One region of the Geodermatophilus sp. SYSU D01105 genome, then DNA from elsewhere that is predicted to be linked to it. Evidence: riboswitches for the same ligand, from Rfam matches in the RefSeq annotation. Region 1 holds a riboswitch; each other region holds the start of a gene.
What was found. Region 1 has a riboswitch for cyclic di-AMP ahead of ACI79I_RS16680 (C40 family peptidase). Riboswitches for the same ligand answer to the same signal wherever they lie in the genome.
Positions count from the first base shown of each region.

Region 2: linked by a shared signal. The riboswitch ahead of ACI79I_RS17210 (M23 family metallopeptidase) and the one ahead of ACI79I_RS16680 (C40 family peptidase) in region 1 are both predicted to bind cyclic di-AMP.
Region 3: linked by a shared signal. The riboswitch ahead of ACI79I_RS20310 (LysM peptidoglycan-binding domain-containing protein) and the one ahead of ACI79I_RS16680 (C40 family peptidase) in region 1 are both predicted to bind cyclic di-AMP.
Region 4: linked by a shared signal. The riboswitch ahead of ACI79I_RS09345 (C40 family peptidase) and the one ahead of ACI79I_RS16680 (C40 family peptidase) in region 1 are both predicted to bind cyclic di-AMP.

Region 1 is NZ_JBJGYR010000017.1:37,992-40,180, forward strand. It holds gene ACI79I_RS16670 (DEDD exonuclease domain-containing protein) at 1-378, opposite strand, end outside; gene ACI79I_RS16675 (hypothetical protein) at 652-966, shown strand; cyclic di-AMP (ydaO/yuaA leader) riboswitch at 1,154-1,352, shown strand; gene ACI79I_RS16680 (C40 family peptidase) at 1,369-2,189, shown strand, end outside.
Region 2 is NZ_JBJGYR010000018.1:26,034-28,222, reverse strand. It holds gene ACI79I_RS17215 (MFS transporter) at 1-869, opposite strand, end outside; cyclic di-AMP (ydaO/yuaA leader) riboswitch at 1,174-1,337, shown strand; gene ACI79I_RS17210 (M23 family metallopeptidase) at 1,349-2,189, shown strand, end outside.
Region 3 is NZ_JBJGYR010000024.1:49,708-51,896, reverse strand. It holds gene ACI79I_RS20310 (LysM peptidoglycan-binding domain-containing protein) at 1-1,029, opposite strand, end outside; cyclic di-AMP (ydaO/yuaA leader) riboswitch at 1,032-1,193, opposite strand; gene ACI79I_RS20305 (VOC family protein) at 1,448-1,951, opposite strand; gene ACI79I_RS20300 (GNAT family N-acetyltransferase) at 1,979-2,189, opposite strand, start outside.
Region 4 is NZ_JBJGYR010000008.1:54,535-56,723, reverse strand. It holds gene ACI79I_RS09350 (OmpA family protein) at 1-659, shown strand, start outside; gene ACI79I_RS09345 (C40 family peptidase) at 708-1,220, opposite strand; cyclic di-AMP (ydaO/yuaA leader) riboswitch at 1,234-1,358, opposite strand; gene ACI79I_RS09340 (hypothetical protein) at 1,711-1,881, shown strand; gene ACI79I_RS09335 (D-2-hydroxyacid dehydrogenase family protein) at 1,928-2,189, shown strand, end outside.

The sequences.
Region 1 (2,189 bases):
CGCGCCCCGGGCGAACTCCAGGAAGCTGGGCAGGACCGCGCCGATCCGGGGTGCGGCCGCGACCATCGTCGTCGTGATGCCGGTCAGCACGCTGATGTAGGGCGGGATCTCGCAGCCGGGGTCCACCAGGGTCTGGAACTCGCCGAGGACCTGCCCACCGCGGACCTTGACCGCTCCGATCTCGGTGATCGCGCTGTCCTTGGGGGAACCCCCGGTGGTCTCCAGGTCGACGACGACGAAGGTGACCTCCGCCAGTGGGGTGCCCAGCTCGTCGATGGTGGCCTGCTCGTAGCGGGGGAGCGTGCCCGCGGCTCGCGCGGCCGTCCCGGCGAGGTGGGCGGGGGAGAGCGGCACCTGCCGGGGAAGGGAGGAGGGCACGGGCGGACGGTAGGTCGGCCCAGTGACAGTCCCGGGGACGCGCGCCGGAGGGCGGCCGGTGCCGGCGGGTCCGCAGCGGCTCGGGTGGCGGGCGCCACGGCGCGGGGCCTCCCGAGGGCGTTCCGGCCGCGTCCGGGGCCGTGCGCGCCGGGACCCGTCCCGCCGGGGCGCGCTCGCGCCGAACTGTCGGTGCCGGTCCCTAGCGTGCGAGCCGGACCGACCGGGGCCATGGAGGGCCTCCGCGACCGGGGTCGGCCAGCTGAGGAGTGGGCCATGTTGATCGACTGCGACACCTGCACCGTGCGCGGCACCGGCTGCGCCGACTGCGTCGTCACCGTGCTGCTGGGGGCGCCGCCGGGCTGGCGGGGCGAGGACCCGACCGTGGTGCCGATGACCGGCCGGCGCGAGGCCGGCGTGGCCGAGGACGCCGTCGTCCCGGGCCCGGGCGTGGTCGTGGAGTTCGACGAGGTCGAGCGCCGTGCCGTCCGGGCGCTCGCCGAGGGCGGCCTGGTGCCGCCGCTGCGGCACCAGGGTCAGCCGGGTGCGCGGGACGGCGGGGCCGCACGAGGCCGGCGGCGCACGGGGTGACCCGGTCCCCTGCGGGGCCGGGGCGCCCCGGCCGACGCGCCGCGGGTGACGCCGACCGGCGGTGTGTCGCTCCGCCGCCCTGTGGATGTCACCACAGTCCCCGCAGGCCCCATTTGTCACAACTTCATCACGCCCGTACGGTGAGCCGGTCCGACCGGGTGGTCGTCACCCGCAGAGAGGTGGCCTCGGCCGGGCACCGCCGAATCGCCCGACGTGCCCGTGCGGCACGGAGGGGGAACCGGGGACCCACCGCAGCACTGGGGTGAGTTCTCGCGTGCGCCGGTCCGCCGGGGCACACGCGCCGGCTCGCCGGGGCGCAGAGATAGGGCACGTCTTCCCAGCCCGAACCCGTCAGCTAACTCGGTAGGCGGTCGCTGAGGAAGAAACGGAGAGCCGCCGACCGTGGCGACCCCCCGCCCTGCCCTGGGGCATGCGCTCGACCAGATCGACTCCGACCTCCCGCTGGCGTTCCGCCGCCCGACCCTGCCCCGCCGCCTCGGCCGGGGGATCGTCGTGGGCGCCGTCGCGACGCTCTCCCTGACGCTGCTGCCGGGGACCGCTGCCGCGGACCCGGAGCAGGCCACCAGCGCGGCGCAGGCCGCGCAGCTCGTCGCGCGGGCCGGTCACGACCTCGAGGTCGTCACCGAGCAGGCCAACGAGGCCCGCGAGACCCTCGCCCAGCAACAGGCCGCCGCGGAGGCCGCGCACCAGGCCGCCGCCGCGGCCCGGCAGCAGCTCGACGCCCTCGACGGCCAGATCCGTCAGGTCGCCCGCACCGCCTTCACCGCTGGTGACGGGATGCCCGAGCTGGACCTGCTGATGACCAGCGACTCGCCCGAGGACTTCGTGTCCCAGCTGGCCATGCTCGAGGCGATCGCCGGCCACACCAACGAGGTGCTCGCCGAGGTCGCCCGGAGCGCGGGTGCCGCCGAGCAGGCCCAGCAGGACGCCGACGCCGCCGCGGCCCAGGCGCAGGCCACCCTCGACGACGTCACCGCGCGGCAGGAGCAGCTCGAGGCCGACATCGCCGACTACCAGGCGCAGTACGCCGCGCTGTCGGCCCCGCAGCAGCAGGAGGTCGTCACGGCGCACGCCGGCCAGGCCGTGGCCGCCGCCGCGCCGGCCCCCGCCAGCAGCGGTGCGGCCCAGGCCGCCGTCGACACCGCGCTCGCCCAGGTCGGGGACCCCTACGTCTGGGGTGCCGGCGGGCCGAACTCCTTCGA
Region 2 (2,189 bases), on a different contig from region 1:
AGCGCGCGCCCGGCCGGCGAGGTCCGGACGCTCAGCGGCGCGTACCCGAGGCGGCCGAGGAGCTGCCCCGCGCCGAGCAGGCCGAGCGTGGTGGCCGCCAGGGAGCTGGAGAACCCCCGGCCGGTCAGCAGCGGGATGAGGGTGAGGCTGGCCGCGTAGAGGCCGAAGGCGGTGAGCGTCAGCGCCCCGGCGAGCAGCAGGAACCCCGCCGTCCGGACCTCCGACGGGACCCGCCGCCGGCCCTCCGCCGCCGTCGCAGGTGGGCGCGCCCACGCCGCGGGGAGGGCGAACGCGTGCAGCGGGACGGTGACGGCGGCGAGCACCGCGGCCAGCACCAGGTACGTCCCCCGCCAGGAGAACGCCGCCAGCAGCGCGTCGGTCAGCGGCGCGAAGACCGTGCTGGACAGGCCCGCCGCCAGGGTCAGCGCCGTCAGCGCCCGGACCCGGTCCTCCCCGTACCACCGGGCCAGCGCGGTGAACGCCGCCTGGTAGAGCACCCCCGCCATCGCCACCCCGGCGACCAGCCACGCCAGCAGGAACCAGCCGTAGCCCGGCGCCAGGGCGATGCCCACCGTCGCCGGGACGGCGAGCAGCGATCCGGCGGTCATCACCCGGCGGGGACCGCGCCGGTCGAGCCAGTGCCCCACCGGGATCCCGGCCAGCGCCGAGACGACCAGGCCCGCCGAGAACGCCGCCGACGCCGTGGGGGCCGACCAGCCCGTGTCGGCGGTGATGTCGGCGAGGGCGACGGGGAAGGCGTAGTAGAGGACGCCCCAGCTGGTGATCTCGGTGACGCAGAGCGCGACGAGGCCCCGCTGCCGGCCGCGGCGTGTCGCCGGCGTGTCGGGCCGGCGTGTGCGAGATCTCACCCCGGCCGCCCGGCACGGCTGCGCGCGCGTGCGGGGACCGGCGCGGGGCGCTGCCGGCCGGTCCGGGACACGGTCCACGTCTACCGGAGTCCGCGCAGGTGGGCGACGGGGTGCCGGGTCCTGACGGCAGGTACGGTCGGTGATCACCGGCCCGCGGGCACCCGATCACGGCGCGTAGCTGGGGGTCGCCCGATCGGGCAAGCAGGCGCGCCGTGGGCGTTACCCGATCGTGACCGGTCCTGCGCGGCGTAGTAGCTTTCCCGACGGCCTTGCCGGGCTCAGCTCCTCGGGAACCGAGGGCCTCGGCCAGGCCCCGCCGAACCGCCGACGACCCCTCCGGGTCCAGGCGGACCGGGGACCCACCGAACTCCTGGGGTGAGTCCTGCCTGCGCCTGGGGACGCAGGGAGGTAGGGCGCCGTCCGGCCCGAACCCGTCAGCTAACTCGGTAGGCGGTCGCGAGGATGGGAGAACCGTCGCCTTGGCGACCCTGCACCACCTGAACACCGAGCCCCGCCGTGCGCCGTCACCGAGCCGCCGCCTGCGCTCCCCGCGCCGGACCCTCGTCGTCGCCGCCGCGCTGGCCGGCCTGCTGGCCGGCGCGCCGGCCGCGGTCGCCGCCCCGAGCACGCCCGCCTCCTCCGAGCAGGACCAGCTGGCCGCGCAGGTGGCCCGCATCCAGGAACAGGTCGCGGCCGCCGAGGAGCAGCTGCAGCGGATGACCGTGGAGGCCGAGGCGGCCGCCGACGCCGCGCTGGTCGCCCGCGCCGAGCTGGCCGCCGCCCGCGCCGAGGCCGAGCGGACCGCCGCCGAGCTCGCCGACGCCCAGGCCGCCGTCGCCGGCGCCGAGCAGGCCATCGCCGACCTGGGGCGTCAGGCCTACATGGGCGGCGACACCCGATACGGCGACGTCCAGATGCTCCTCGACGCGCAGAGCCCGACCGAGCTGCTGCAGCAGGCCGCCACGATGGAGGTCATCGGTGACCACCGTGCCGCCCAGCTCCAGGCCTTCCTGACCGTCGAGCAGCGGGTCGAGCAGGCCGCCCGCGCCGCCGAGGACGCCGTCGCCCGGCGCGACGCGGCCGCCCGGGCCGCCGACGAGGCCGAGGTCGCCGCCAACGCCCACCTCGCCGAGGCCCAGGCCGAGTTCGACGCCCGCTCGGCGGAGAAGGCCTCCCTGGAGGAGCAGCTCCGCCAGGCGGGGGAGCGGCTGCTGGCCTCCCAGGGCGCGGCCGACCCGGGCGCGGCGTGGAGCCAGCGGCAGTCCCAGGCGCAGGCGCTGTCCAGCGCGCAGAGCTCGACCGCCATGCCGACCGCCGGCC
Region 3 (2,189 bases), on a different contig from region 1:
CTCCATGGCCTTCCAGGTGCCGGTCGGCGAGGTCAGGATCCGCTGCTGCCAGATCACGTACTCGACGCCGAGCTCGTCCCAGTGGTCGACCTGGTACTGGGCGATGGCGTCCCCCAGGGCGGCGTCGGACAGCACCATGTAGTCCAGGGCCAGCCCGGACGGGTGCCCGTGCGGGTCGACCGCGCTGCCGCGGGTGCCGCCGATGGTGATGCCGGCGGCGCCGGGCACGTTGCTGACCACCGCGTCGGCGGCCGCCTGCGCCTGCGGCCGCACGGCGCCGGCGCTGTTGGTGATCTGCGCCGTCGTGGGCGCAGGTGCCGGAGCGGCCGGGGCGGCGGCAGCCACGGGGACCGAGTTGCCGACGGTGCCCACCTCGACGGGGGCGACGGCGGCCTGCGCGGCACCGGCGACCAGCAGCACCTGACCGGGGAAGATCAGGGTCGGGTCGCTGCCGATGACGCCGACGTTGCGCTGGTACAGCTCGCGCCAGGGCTGGTGGAACGTGGTGGCGATCTCGGCCACCGTGTCGCCGCGCTGGACCGTGTAGACGTCCGACGGGGCGGCGGTCGGGGCCGGAGCGGCCTCCGGGGCCGGGGCGACAGCCGGCGCTGCGGGAGCGGCGGCCGGCGCGGGGGCCGGCGCCTCGACAGCGGCCGGCGTGGTGCCGTCGGCCAGCTGCTTGCCGCAGGTCGGCCACGCGCCGATGCCCTGCCCGGCGAGGACCTTCTCGGCGATCTCGACCTGCTGCGCCGGGGTCGCGAGGTCCGCGCGGGGGGCGAGGTCGGTCCCGCCGTAGCCGGCCCAGGTGGACTGGCTGAACTGCAGCCCGCCGTAGTAGCCGTTACCGGTGTTGATGCTCCAGTCGCCGCCGGACTCGCACTCGGCGACGCCGGTCCAGTCGTGGGTGGTGGCGGCGGATGCCGGGGTGCTCAGGACGCCGAGTCCGACGACGGTGGCCCCTGCCGCGACGGGGGCCTTGGCGATGACCTTCTTGGTCCGGACATAGCGCGGCGCACGGTGCTTGGCCATGGGTGATCTCCGATCACCGCCGGCGAGGTGAGCTGTCGGGTTCGGACGATCGGTGCCCGGCCGCGGATCGCGGCTTCACCCCGAGGCGCGCCCGGCCGTTCGGCCGGAGCGCCGTGGAACGTGGGTCCCCCACCCCTGCCCTGAGGTTCTGGAGACGGCTACCGGTGGGCAGGGTTTGGCGGACCGGCGCCACGCTCCCATCTGCGGAACGCAGCCAAAACGTTACGTTGGGTCATGTGAACTGTCGCCGTGACGGTCGTCACGTGGTGGTGTGCGTGGGGAGGACGTGCAGGTCGGGGCAGGAGCGCTCCGCGGACGTGCTCTCCGGCACAGGGTCCCGGCGGCGGCCGCGGCTCCCGGCGGCGGCCGCGGGTCCCGGCGACAGCCTCGGGAACGGTCCGGCCGCCGCCGGGGTCGGTCACAGGACCTGGTGGCCGTACATCTCCCCGAGCGGGTCGGCGATCAGCTCGATGCGGGCGCCGTCGGGGTCGCGGAAGTACACCGACACCCCGCTGTGCACCTCGTGCGGCACCCCGGCGTCGGTCAGCCGCCGCACCAGCTCCTGCCAGCGCTCGGGGTCGACGCTGATGGCCATGTGGTGCAGCCCGCCGAGCACCTCGGCATAGGGGCCGACGTCCAGGCCGGGGAAGTCGAAGAAGGCGATGAGGTTGCCGTTGCCGATGTCGAAGAAGAAGTGCGAGGAGCCGGGGTAGTCGCGGTTCTCGATCAGCTCGGTCAGCGGGAAGCCCAGGACGTCCTGGTAGAAGCGCACGGTCCGCTCGACGTCGCTGCTGATCAGGGCGGTGTGGTGCAGGCCGCGGGCGGTGGTGGCGGGGCGCTCGCCGGCCGGCCGCAGGTGTGCGGCGCGGATGCGCGCCCGCTCGGCCTCCAGCGCAGCGGGGTCGGGGGCGGTCGTCGTCATCGGGGTGCGTCCTCTCGGGTCGGGGCGTCAGCGGTCGGCGGAGGGGGCGAGCCGGAACTGCTCCCGCCGCTCGGCGGGCACGAGCTCGAGATAGGCGGGGTGTCGCTGGATGTAGCCGCGGATGAACGGGCAGAACGGCAGGACGGCGTGGCCCGCCGCCCGCGTGGCGTCCAGGGCGCCGCGGGCCAGCACCGAGCCCAGCCCCCGGCCCTCGAAGGCCGGGTCGACGACGGTGTGG
Region 4 (2,189 bases), on a different contig from region 1:
ACAACCTGGTGGCGCTCGATGCCCTGCCGGACCTCGGCGGAGTCAGGGTCATCCTGCAGGGAATCGGTGACACGGCCGAGCCGCAGGAGCCGCTGAGCATCGCGCAGCGGAAGAACCTCGTCGCCATCTGGAGGGCGATCAGCACCGCCGCCAATGGGGGCGTTGAGCCCGAGGTCGAGGACACGCAACTGAGCCGGGAGCTCCTCGATGAGGAGCTGCCGAGAGTCACGCCTGTACCGGTGCCCGAGGGGCCGGTCTGCACCAAGGGCACCATCGTGCTCACCGGGGCCGATGTCGCCTTCCGGCCGGACTCGGCCGAGTTCGTCGACGAGGAGGCGGCCGAAGCTGTGCTCCGGCCGATCGCCGAGCAACTACGCGAGAGCGGTGCGACCGCGACCTTGACCGGTACGACCGCCAACGTCCAGGGCATCGAGGGACAGCGGCGACTCGGCCTCGATCGCGCCGAAGCCGTGCGCCAGGTGCTGGTCGACCTCGGTGTCCCGGCCGGCGGCCTGACCGCTGACGGCGTCGGGAGCGAGTTCCCCGGCTACGTCCAGGACCACGACGCTGAAGGCAACCTGCTCCCGGGTCCGGCGGCGCAGAACCGGAAGGTCATCATCACGCCGTCGATCGGGACCGCGGGCCTGGCCTGCGACTGACGGACGGTGCCCCCGGCCGTCCCTCAGGACGGCCGGGGCACCGGTGCGTCACGCGACCCGACGGGCCCCGACGTAGCTCGGCATGGAGTCGAGGTTCACGACCTTGACCGGCTGGCCGGCGGTGGAGGCGTGCACCATCTGGCCGTTGCCGATGTACATGCCCACGTGCGAGACCGGGCTGTAGAAGAACACCAGGTCACCGGGCTTGAGGTCGGACTTCGCCACCGGCGCGCCGAAGGTCGACTGCGCCCGCGAGGTGCGCGGCAGCTCGACGCCGGCCGCCCGGTAGGCGAACGTCGTCAGCCCCGAGCAGTCGAAGGCGTTGGGACCGGTGGCGCCCCAGCCGTACGGGTCGCCCTGCTGTGCGAGGGCGGTGTCGACGGCCTTCTGGGCGGCGCCGTTCGGGGCGGCGGCCGCAGCGACGGCGACGGCGCCGGAACCGGCGTCACCGGCGTCAGCCTGGGCGGTGGCCGGAGCGAGGGTCACGGCGGCGCCGGCGACGGCGGCGATCGCGATCCCACGGAAAGAACGGCGTGCGAAAGACGTGCGTGCAGTCGTCATGGACGACGGGTTCTCCTGTTCTCCACGGCCGCCTACCGGGTTAGCTGACGGGTTCGGACGGGGGAGTCGCCCGGCGCGAGATGCGCTTCACCCCAGGGATGCGGTGGGTCCCCGGTCCGGGCGCGGCGTTCACCGCGTCCGGTTCGGCGTAGTCCGGCCGGTGTCACGCGGTTCGGTGACGAGAGGCCCGGCAGGACCGCGGACGACCGTAGGAGAGCGCGACGGCCCTCGCAGGCGGCCGGACGGTCGCGCGACGGCGGCGTGTCCGGATCGCGACACGCCGCGCTGACCACCGGGGACTACGGAGCGCGCAGGAATGCCATGGATGCGTTTCCGCAGGTCAGCGGCTTGGGACCAAAGTATGTGAACGGCGGAGTGTTCTCACGCGGCGTGACGTCCGTATCGCGGACAGCAGCCGGAACCCGGGGGTTGGCGCAGCCGTTGGGCGGGCACGACAAGAGACGACCGAGAACGAGGAGGGACACACCCCATGGCCGGAATGATCCGGAAGCTGGTGGCGTCGGGGATCGCGGCGAAGGTCATCCAGGAGGCCCGCAAGCCGCAGAACCAGGCCAAGATCAAGGAGTTCATCGCCAAGATGGGCGAGCAGAACAAGAAGCGCGGCGGCGGCAAGGGCTACGGCCGCGGCCCCGTCCACTGACGGCTCCGCTGGGGAGCCCCCGTCCGGCACCGGGCGGGGGCTCCCGGTGAGCCCCCACCGGGTCGCCGTCCTCGACGACTACCAGTCCGTGGCGGCCGAGTTCGCCGACTGGTCCCGCGTCCCCGGACCGCTCGACGTCGTCGCCTTCGCCGACCACCTCGACGACGAGGACGCCCTCGTCGAGCGCCTCGCCCCCTTCGACGTCCTCGTCGCCATGCGTGAGCGGACGCCGTTCCCGCGCAGCCTGCTCGAGCGCCTGCCCGCGCTCCGGTTGCTGGTCACCACCGGCGCCCGCAACGCCGCCATCG